DNA from 2 places in the Nonomuraea sp. NPDC052116 genome. Region 2 is predicted to be linked to the other one. Evidence: predicted binding sites of a transcription regulator. Region 2 holds the regulator's gene; the other holds the start of a gene.
What was found. The regulator HrcA, encoded in region 2, represses chaperone genes, less so after heat shock. The targets are predictions, from matches to a motif close to TTGGCACTCTCNNNNNGAGAGTGCCAA.

Region 1 (4,406 bases), on a different contig from region 2:
GTGGATCTGCTCCATGGCCGCGTCCAGCCGGTCCTCCGACTCGACCAGCTCGCACCGGCCCGCCCCGAGCCCGGCCAGGCGGCCGAGGAAGCCGGCGTTCACGGCGCGGTCGATGCCGACCGTGTGCACGCGCATCGCGGACAGGGCGCCGCCCGCCTGCTCCAGGATCTGGTCCTCGTTGCCCACCTGGCCGTCGGTGACCAGGACCACGACCCGTTCGCGTTCGTCGCGGCCGTCCAGCAGGGCGACGGCCCGGCGCAGCGGCTCCAGCAGTTCGGTGCCGCCGCGGGCGTCCACCCGCGCGAGGTGCTCGACGGCGCGGTAGCGGTTGCGGTCGGAGGCCTCCACCAGGCCCTCGAACGCCTCCTCCACCACCGAGTCGAACGTCAGCACCGCGAACCTGTCCTGGGCCGTCAGCGTGTCGACGATGCGGGCGGCGGCCCGCCTGGCGGCGACCATCTTCCAGCCGCCCATGCTGCCCGAACGGTCGAGCACCAGCACCAGGTCGCGCGGCGGGCGCGTGGACTGGAGCGGCGGAGGCACGACAGTGAGCGCGAAGGTGCCCCCTTGATCGGACCCGCTGTCGAGCTGCAGGGACGTGGACGCGTCGAACGACAGCCGCAGGATGAAGTCGCGGTCGAGCCGCTCGCCGGGGCGCAGGCGGACCGTGTGGCCCTCCTCCTCCACCACGTGCAGGCTGGAGGCCAGCTCGCGCAGCTCCAGCCCGGCCGCGTCCACGGTCGCGCTCAGCGACAGGCGGACCGGGTCGGGGAAGCCGGGCAGCAGGACGGGCGGGCTGATCCTGGACGCGTCCGGCACCGCGTCGGTGTCGGGCGCGACGCCGTCGCCCGCGGATGGGCCGTCGACGGGGTTGCCCGGGATGTAGCGCGGGGCCACGACCAGCGGGAAGCGGAACGTGGCCGCCCCGTCCTCGTACGGCAGGGGCTGGCTCATGGTCAGCCGGACCGAGACGCGCTCGCCGGGCAGGATGTTGCCGACCCGGATCGTGAACACGTCGGGCCGGTCCTCCTCGGCGATCGCCGCCCGCCTGCCCTCCCGCAACGCCTGGTCGTAGTCGGCCCTGGCCTGGGCGCGCTCCTTCAGCACACCCTCGATGACCCGGTCGTCGGCCTCCATCCGGAACCCGGTGACGGCCGCCCGGTCGGGCAGCGGGAAGACGTACGTGGCCTCCAGGGTGACGTCGAACGGATTCCTGAACCCCTGCGTCACCTCGACCCCGGCGATGAGGCCGGAGATATCGGCGTTCACGTCCACGCTCTCGAGCGGCAGGTTGCCGCGCTCGGTCCGCAGCGCACCGAACCCGGCGTCCGGCACCGGCAGGCACCGTGCGGGCTCCAGCGAAGTGATCTTCATATCAGCTCCCTTTCTTCGAGCACCGCGAGCAACGGCCTCGCTGCCGCCAGCACCGCCTGAACGTCCTCCTCGGACGGGACCCGGCCGGCGTCCAGCACCAGCCGCACCCTGTCCCCCAACCTGACCCCCACGACAACCGCCCCACCCGGCCGGTTCTCGGGCATGCCGTCCGGTGTACCGGGCGCGCTCGGGCTGCTGCGGGGCCCGGTCGGCTGACGGGCCGCCTCTGGAGCCCGCACGCTGCCCTTCCCCGGCCGCTCGGCCCAGAACCGCCCCCGCACCGACTCCCGATCGCGGCCCTGCCGATCACGCGCGGCTTCGGCCGTGCCGGGCGCCGCGTCACCCCGGGCCCGCACATCGTCACCGGCTCGCACATCGTCACCGGCCCCCGTCGCTCCGGGCTCGGCCGCTTCCTGCTCGGTCGCGCCGCGCTCAGGCACCCCGCGCTCGGCCGCGCCACTGCCCGGGCGGGCGTCGGCTGCCGGGTGCGCGCCGTCGGGTGCCTCGCTCGAGCCAGGGCCCACCCGGTCGCGCATGGCACCGGTCACGGGGGGAGCGTCCGCACCCGCGGCGGTCTCCAGCATGCGGTCCGTGGCGCCCGCCAGGGCCGCCTGGATCTGGGCGATCGAGTGCCCGGCGGCCTGCAGCCGTTTCACGGCCACGAGTTGCAGCAGGTGCCGCCGCCCGTACTGGGCGATGCGGCCGCGCCTGGTCAGCGGCGGGTCCACCAGTCCGATCGTCGTATACCACCTGATCAGCCGCTCGCCGGGCACATCGCGGACCCGGCCGTTGCCGGCGGATGTGCCGTCCGAGCTGGCGCGCAGCGCCAGTGCCGCGCGCTCGGCCAGCTCGCCGATGGTCCAACCGACGGGCCCGGTGGAGGCGGAGGCGTCGCTCATACCTCCACAATGACACTGTCATTGTTACACTGTCAACGACGCGGAAGAATGACCGCCGCCCTGTCGTTCTAAATAGGGAAAACTCCTATCGATGGGGAGGAACAGGACATGGCCATGATCACCGGCCCACTCTCGGGAGAGGCCAAGGACACCGTCGCGCGGGCCCTGCAGGGCGCCCTGGTCGATCTCATCGACCTCTCGCTGGTCGCCAAGCAGTCGCACTGGAACCTCATCGGCCCTCACTTCCGCCCGATCCACCTCCAGCTCGACGAGCTCACCGACCTCGCCAGGTCCCACATGGACACCATCGCCGAACGCGCCGTCGCCGTCGGGATCAACCCGGACGGGCGTTCCACCACGGTCGCCAGGTCCACGAAGCTCCAGCAGCCGGAGTCCGGCTGGATCGAGGACGGCAAGGTCGTGGCGACGATCACCGACCTGCTGGACGGTGTCAGCAAGCGGATGCACGAGCGCGTCCGGGCCACCGACGAGCCCGACCCGGTCACCCAGGATCTGCTCATCGCGGTGGCGCAGGACATCGACAAGCAGCACTGGATGTTCCAGGCCCAGGCCTGACCTGCCGGAAAGCCCGGGAGCCCGAACGGGAGCCCGGGCTTTGGCATGCCCGCCGACATGCCCGCCGGTGGGGCCGCCGACAGGCCCGCCGACAGGGCCGCCGACGGGGCCGCGACCCCTGGCCGGCGGCCCGCCGACGCGTGTTGGCCGGATGATCGCGCAGTGGGAGTTCGGGGTTTGCGCAGAGTTTGATGTCGCGAGTCCCTGCCATTCATGTCGGTGCGGTCGACTAGCGTGGCACCTAGAGGGAGGCCCCACGATGTCCCACAAGACTCTCCTCCGCACGGGCCCGCTCTTGCGGGGCGGCATCAGCCCGTACGGACCGCTCGGCCTGCCGGGCGCCGACGGCCTCGCGCTGCCCTCAGGCTTCACCGGCAGGGTGGTGGCCCGCTCGGGCCACAAGGTCGCCGGGCTGACCTGGCACGCGGCCCCCGACGGCGGCGCCTGCTTCCCCGACGGCGCCGGCTGGATCTACGTGTCTAACTCCGAGCTGCCCCTGCTCGGCGGCGCGTCGGCGCTGCGCTTCCGCGCCGACGGCACCGTCGGCGACGCCTACCGCATCCTGTCGGGCACCGACCTCAACTGCGCGGGCGGCGCCACACCGTGGCACACCTGGCTGTCGTGCGAGCTGGGCCACCGCGGCCGCGTCTTCGAGTGCGACCCGTACGGCGCCCGCGCCGCCCGCCCCCGCCTGGCCATGGGCCGCTTCAAGCACGAGGCCGCGGCCTGCGACCCCGAGCGGCGCGTCGTCTACATGACCGAGGACGAGCCCGACGGCTGCTTCTACCGGTTCCGGCCGAGCGACTGGGGCGACCTGACGGAGGGCACGCTGGAGGTGCTGTGCTCCTCGGGCCACTGGCAGGTCGTGCCCTCGCCGGCGGCGCTGCGCACCGAGGCCCGCCACCAGGTCGAGGGCGCCCGCCACTTCGACGGCGGCGACGGCTGCCACTACGCGGGCGGGGTGTGCTACTTCACGACCAAGGGCGACACGGGCCTGTGGGCCTACGACGCCCAGACCTCCGCGCTCGAGCGGCTGTGCGAGGGCGTGCGCGCCATCACCGCCGCCCCCTCCGGCGACCTGTACGTGGCCAGGGAGACGACGGAGGTCGACGTCATCACCCCCGACCGCGCGGTCACGCCGTTCCTCAGGCTGGAGGGGCACGCCGGGGCGGAGCTGACCGGGCTGGCGTTCTCGCCGGAGGGCGATCGGCTCTACTTCTCGGCCCGGCGCGGCCGCACCGAGGGCCACACCTTCGAGGTGTCGGGCCCCTTCCGCGGCTGAGCGCGAGGCCCGCGCTCAGCTCGGATGGCGCACCCGGGCGGGCTTCGGTCCGCCCTCAGCCCAGATAGCGCACCAGAGCCAGCTTCAGCTCCGCCACCAGCTCCGCGCCGCGCTCCGGCGTGGCGGTGGTGACCAGCGGCATCACCGCCTTCACCATGGCCACCGCCATCGTCCCCATGAGCGCGGCGCGCTCCTCCGCCAGGCCGGGGGAGCGGCGGCGGAGCATGGCCGCGACCTGCCGGGCGATGTCGTCGTGCAGCCGCTGCGAGGCCGAG
Region 2 (4,406 bases):
GTCATCGGTGGAGGAGACCCTGCAGCCCACGACGTGCCCGGCCGACGAGTGCCCGCCCGACGACATCACCGACAGTCCGACCGACGTGACCAGCCCGTTGGTGGACGCCTCTCACACGACGCCCTGAAAGGCCCTACCAGCGTCCGGTACGCGTGAGCAGCACCGAGGCCGCCGCCACCCCTGCCGTGGACGTACGCAGCACCGTGGGCCCCAGCAGCACGGACACCGCCCCTGCCGCCCGGAACCCGGCCAGTTCGTCGTCCGAGACGCCCCCTTCGGGCCCCACGACCACCACGATGTCGCCCGACGCGGGCAGCGCCACGCCGGACAGCGGCTCGGCCGCCTCCTCGTGCAGCACCAGCCCCAGCGCCGCGCCAGCCAGCAGTTTGTCGACCTGCGCGGTGGTGGCGGGCTCCGTCACCTCGGGAAGGTGGAACCTGCGGGCCTGCTTGCCCGCCTCACGAGCCGTCGAGCGCCACTTGTGCAGCCCCTTGGCGACCTTGTCGCCCTTCCACTGGGTGATGCTGCGCGAGGCGGCCCAGGGCACGATGACGTCCACGCCCGCCTCGGTCATCATCTCGACGGCCAGCTCGCCCCGGTCGCCCTTGGGCAGCCCCTGGACGACGACCAGCCGCGGCCGCGGCGGCTCGACCTCGTAGCGGCGCAGGACGTCGAGCCTCAGCGCGTCCTTGAGGACCTCGCGTACGACGCACTCGGCGACCGCGCCGGCGCCGTCCGTCAGATCGATCCGCTCACCGGCCCGCAGGCGCCGCACGGAGGCCGCGTGGCGCCCCTCCGGGCCGCCGAGCGTCAGCTCGGGGCCGTCCAGCTCCTGCGACAGGAACACCGGGACGGTCACGTCACCTGCCGTTGAAGGCGTCGCGCAGCCGCGAGAAGAAGCCCTGCTGACCGGGCGCGAACTTGCCCGGCGGCCGCTCCTCGCCCCGCTGCTTGGCCAGCTCGCGCAGCAGCTCCTCCTGCGCGGGCTCGAGGCGGGTCGGGGTCTCGACGTTGACGTGGATCAGCAGGTCGCCGCGGCCGGACTCGTTGAGCCGCTGCACGCCCCGCCCGAACATGGTGATGACCTGGCCCGACTGCGTGCCGGGGCGGACGTCGACCTCCTCCGAGCCGTCGAGCGTCTCGACCGCCAGGATGGTGCCGAGCGCGGCCGCCGTCATCGGGATCTGCACGGTGCAGTGGAGGTCGTCGCCGCGCCGCTCGAAGATCTCGTGGGCACGCTCGACGATCTCGAGGAACAGGTCTCCGGGCGGGCCGCCGCCGGGGCCGACCTCACCCTCGCCGGCGAGCTGGATGTGGGTGCCGTCCTCGACGCCCGCGGGGATGCGGACCTTGATCGTACGGCGGGTGCGCACCCGGCCGTCGCCGGAGCACTCCTGGCAGGGGTGGCGGATGATGGTGCCGAAACCGCCGCACTGCGGGCACGGCCGCGAGGTCATGACCTGGCCCAGGAACGAGCGGGTGACCTGGGAGATCTCGCCGCGCCCGTTGCACATGTCGCAGGTGTCGGGGTGGGTGCCGGCCGCCGTGCCGGCCCCGTGGCAGACCTCGCAGAGCACGGCCGTGTCGACGACCAGCTCACGCGTGGTGCCGAACGCCGTCTCGCGCAGGTCGAGCTCGACCCGGATGGTGGCGTTGCGTCCCCTGCGGGCACGCGAGCGCGGCCCCCTGGCGCCGGCCGCGGTGCCGAAGAACGCGTCCATGATGTCGCTGAAGGGGAAGCCCGCTCCGAAGCCGCCGGCGCCCGCGCCTGCTCCGGCGCCGCCGAAGGGGTCGCCACCCAGGTCGTACATCTGGCGCTTGTTCGGGTCGGACAGCACCTCGTAGGCCTGCGTGATCTCCTTGAACCGCTCCTGGGTCTCAGGATCGGGGTTCACGTCGGGATGCAGCTCGCGGGCAAGTCGGCGATAAGCCTTCTTGATCTCGTCCTGACTGGCGTCACGGCGCACCCCGAGGGTGGCGTAATAGTCGCTGTTTGCCACTTATCGACCTCTTATGATGCAGCCAGGATCTGGCTGACGTAGCGTGCCACCGCGCGCACGGCTCCCATCGTCACTGGGTAGTCCATCCTCGTGGGCCCCAACACCCCGAGCCGGGCCAGTTGGTTGTCGCCTGAACCGTATCCGGTCGCGACTATGGATGTCCCCCGCAGATAGGGGTTTTCGGAGCCGATGCGCACGGTGAGCGCGGACGGTGTGTCTGCGGATGTCTCGCCGAGCAGCCTCATGAGCACGACCTGCTCCTCCAGCGCCTCGAGCACGTCGCGCAGGCCGATCGAGAAGTCGGCGCCCGCGAGGTTGGCCGCGCCGGCGAACACGATCTTCTCGTCGTGCCGCTCGACCAGCGTCTCCAGCAGCACCGACAGGATCGTCGCCACCACCGGGCGGTCTTCGAGAGGGAGCCGCTCGGGCAGGTCGGCGACCAGCTCGGGCACGTTGCTCAGGCCGCAGCCGTCGAGGCAGGCGTTGAGGACCGCGCGCAGGTGGGCGATGCGGGTGTCCTCCACCACCTCGGGCAGCTCGATGACGCGCTGCTCGACGCGGCCGGTGTTGGTGATCAGCACGAGCATGACCCGCCGGTCGTTCAGCGGCACCAGCTCGACGTGCCTGACCGTCGAACGCGTCAGCGTCGGGTATTGCACCACCGCCACCTGCCTGGTCAGCTGCGCGAGCAGCCGGACCGTGCGGGTGACCACGTCGTCGAGGTCGACCGCACCGGCCAGGAACGTCTCGATGGCCCTGCGCTCGGCCCCGGACAGGGGCTTGACCTGCGAGAGCCGGTCGACGAACAGCCGATAGCCCTTGTCGGTCGGCACGCGGCCGGCGCTGGTGTGGGGTTGGGTGATGTAGCCCTCCTCCTCCAGCGCGGCCATGTCGTTCCTGACCGTCGCCGGGGAGACTTTCAGGTTGTGGCGCTCGGCGAGCGCCTTGGAGCCCACCGGTTCGTTGGTGGACACGTAGTCTTCGACAATGGCGCGGAGCACCGCCAGCTTCCGATCGTCGAGCACGTGCTCACCTCCTGCCTCTGACATCCAGGGAACGCAACCATCTAGCACTCTGCATTCCTGAGTGCCAAGTGTACGGCTCTCATCCACAAGGTGCGATAACACAAGGTCGCAACCAGGCTCCTAGCTTCTTACAAGGGGCAAGTACCACACTTGCCGACATGAGCGACAACTCCCCGCCTCCGCCGTATGGGCCCCAGCCCGGCTCCCAGCCGGGTTACGGCCCCCAGCCCGGGTCCCAGCCCGGCTACGGCCCTCAGCCCGGGTCTCAGCCCGGCTACGGCCAGCCACCGCCCCAGTACGGGCCGCCGCCGCAGTACGGGCCTCCGCCTCAGTACGGCCCGCTGCCCCAATACGGCCCACCTCCTCAGTACGGACAGTACGGCCAACAACCCCAATTCCCCGCACGAATCGACTCGAAAGCCATCAAACCGCGACTTTGGTGGATCGGGCTCGTCTGGGGCATCGCCGTGGTCTGCACCATCGCAGGCGTCGTCCTGTTCGCCACGGGCATCGTCAGCAGCGTCAGCAACATAGCCCCCACCAGGACGTTCGCGTCCGGCGAAACCGTGACGGTGCCGATCGACCCGGCGAACAAACCCGCCGTCTACCTATCCAGCGACACCGCCGTCCACTACGAGTGCCAGATCACCAACGGAGCCAGGCTCGCCAAGACCACCGGCACGCAGACGGTCACGTCCGGGTCCGTCAAGTGGGAGCAGATCCTCGTGATCAACGCGCCCACCAGGGGCGACTACCAGCTGTCCTGCACCACCCAGGAGCAGGCCGACGTGCGGTACGGCGTGGGCCGCGAGCTGACCGCGGCCGCGGGCGGCATCGCCGGCGGGGTCATGGCGCTCATCCTGATCCCCGGGGCGGGACTGCTCATCGCCATCGCCGGCACCATCATCGTGCTGGTCCGCCGCAGCGGCGCGCGCAAGCGCCTTGCGGTCGGCGGGTGATTTGCTACGGTCCCCGTGTGTACGAGGGCGATGTGCTGGCGGGGAATTGGCGGCGGCCGGGCAAGGGCAAGATCCCGAAAGTGGCGGCCGAGCTGGACCTCGTCGTGGAGGACGCCGACAGCGGCTTCTGCGGCGCGGTGGTGGCCTGTGACAAGGAGGCCGTCACGCTCGAAGACCGGTTCGGCAAGCGCCGGCTGTTCCCGCTCGCGCCCGCCGCGTTCCTGCTGGAGGGCAAGCCCGTGACGCTGGTACGCCCGTCGGCGGCCCCTGCGGGACCCAGGCGCAGCGCGTCGGGCTCGATCGCCGTGGAGGGGCTGCGGGCGAGGGTCGCCCGGGAGAGTCGCATCTACGTGGAGGGCGTGCACGACGCCGCCCTGGTGGAGAAGATCTGGGGCCATGACCTGCGGGTCGAGGGGGTCGTG

Region 1: a site for HrcA is predicted at 2,283-2,309, ahead of AB0L65_RS29010 (DNA starvation/stationary phase protection protein). Genes of this name have one in related genera too.

The regions. Positions count from the first base shown of each region.
Region 1 is NZ_JBFAWA010000016.1:91,378-95,783, forward strand. Features, by position in the region: gene AB0L65_RS29000 (VIT domain-containing protein) at 1-1,374, opposite strand, end outside; gene AB0L65_RS29005 (MerR family transcriptional regulator) at 1,371-2,273, opposite strand; gene AB0L65_RS29010 (DNA starvation/stationary phase protection protein) at 2,382-2,849, shown strand; gene AB0L65_RS29015 (alkaline phosphatase PhoX) at 3,109-4,131, shown strand; gene AB0L65_RS29020 (TetR/AcrR family transcriptional regulator) at 4,187-4,406, opposite strand, start outside.
Region 2 is NZ_JBFAWA010000002.1:223,897-228,302, forward strand. Features, by position in the region: gene AB0L65_RS03920 (hypothetical protein) at 1-127, shown strand, start outside; gene AB0L65_RS03925 (16S rRNA (uracil(1498)-N(3))-methyltransferase) at 134-859, opposite strand; gene dnaJ (molecular chaperone DnaJ) at 861-2,000, opposite strand; gene hrcA (heat-inducible transcriptional repressor HrcA) at 2,012-3,025, opposite strand; gene AB0L65_RS03940 (hypothetical protein) at 3,184-3,984, shown strand; gene AB0L65_RS03945 (DUF3097 domain-containing protein) at 4,002-4,406, shown strand, end outside.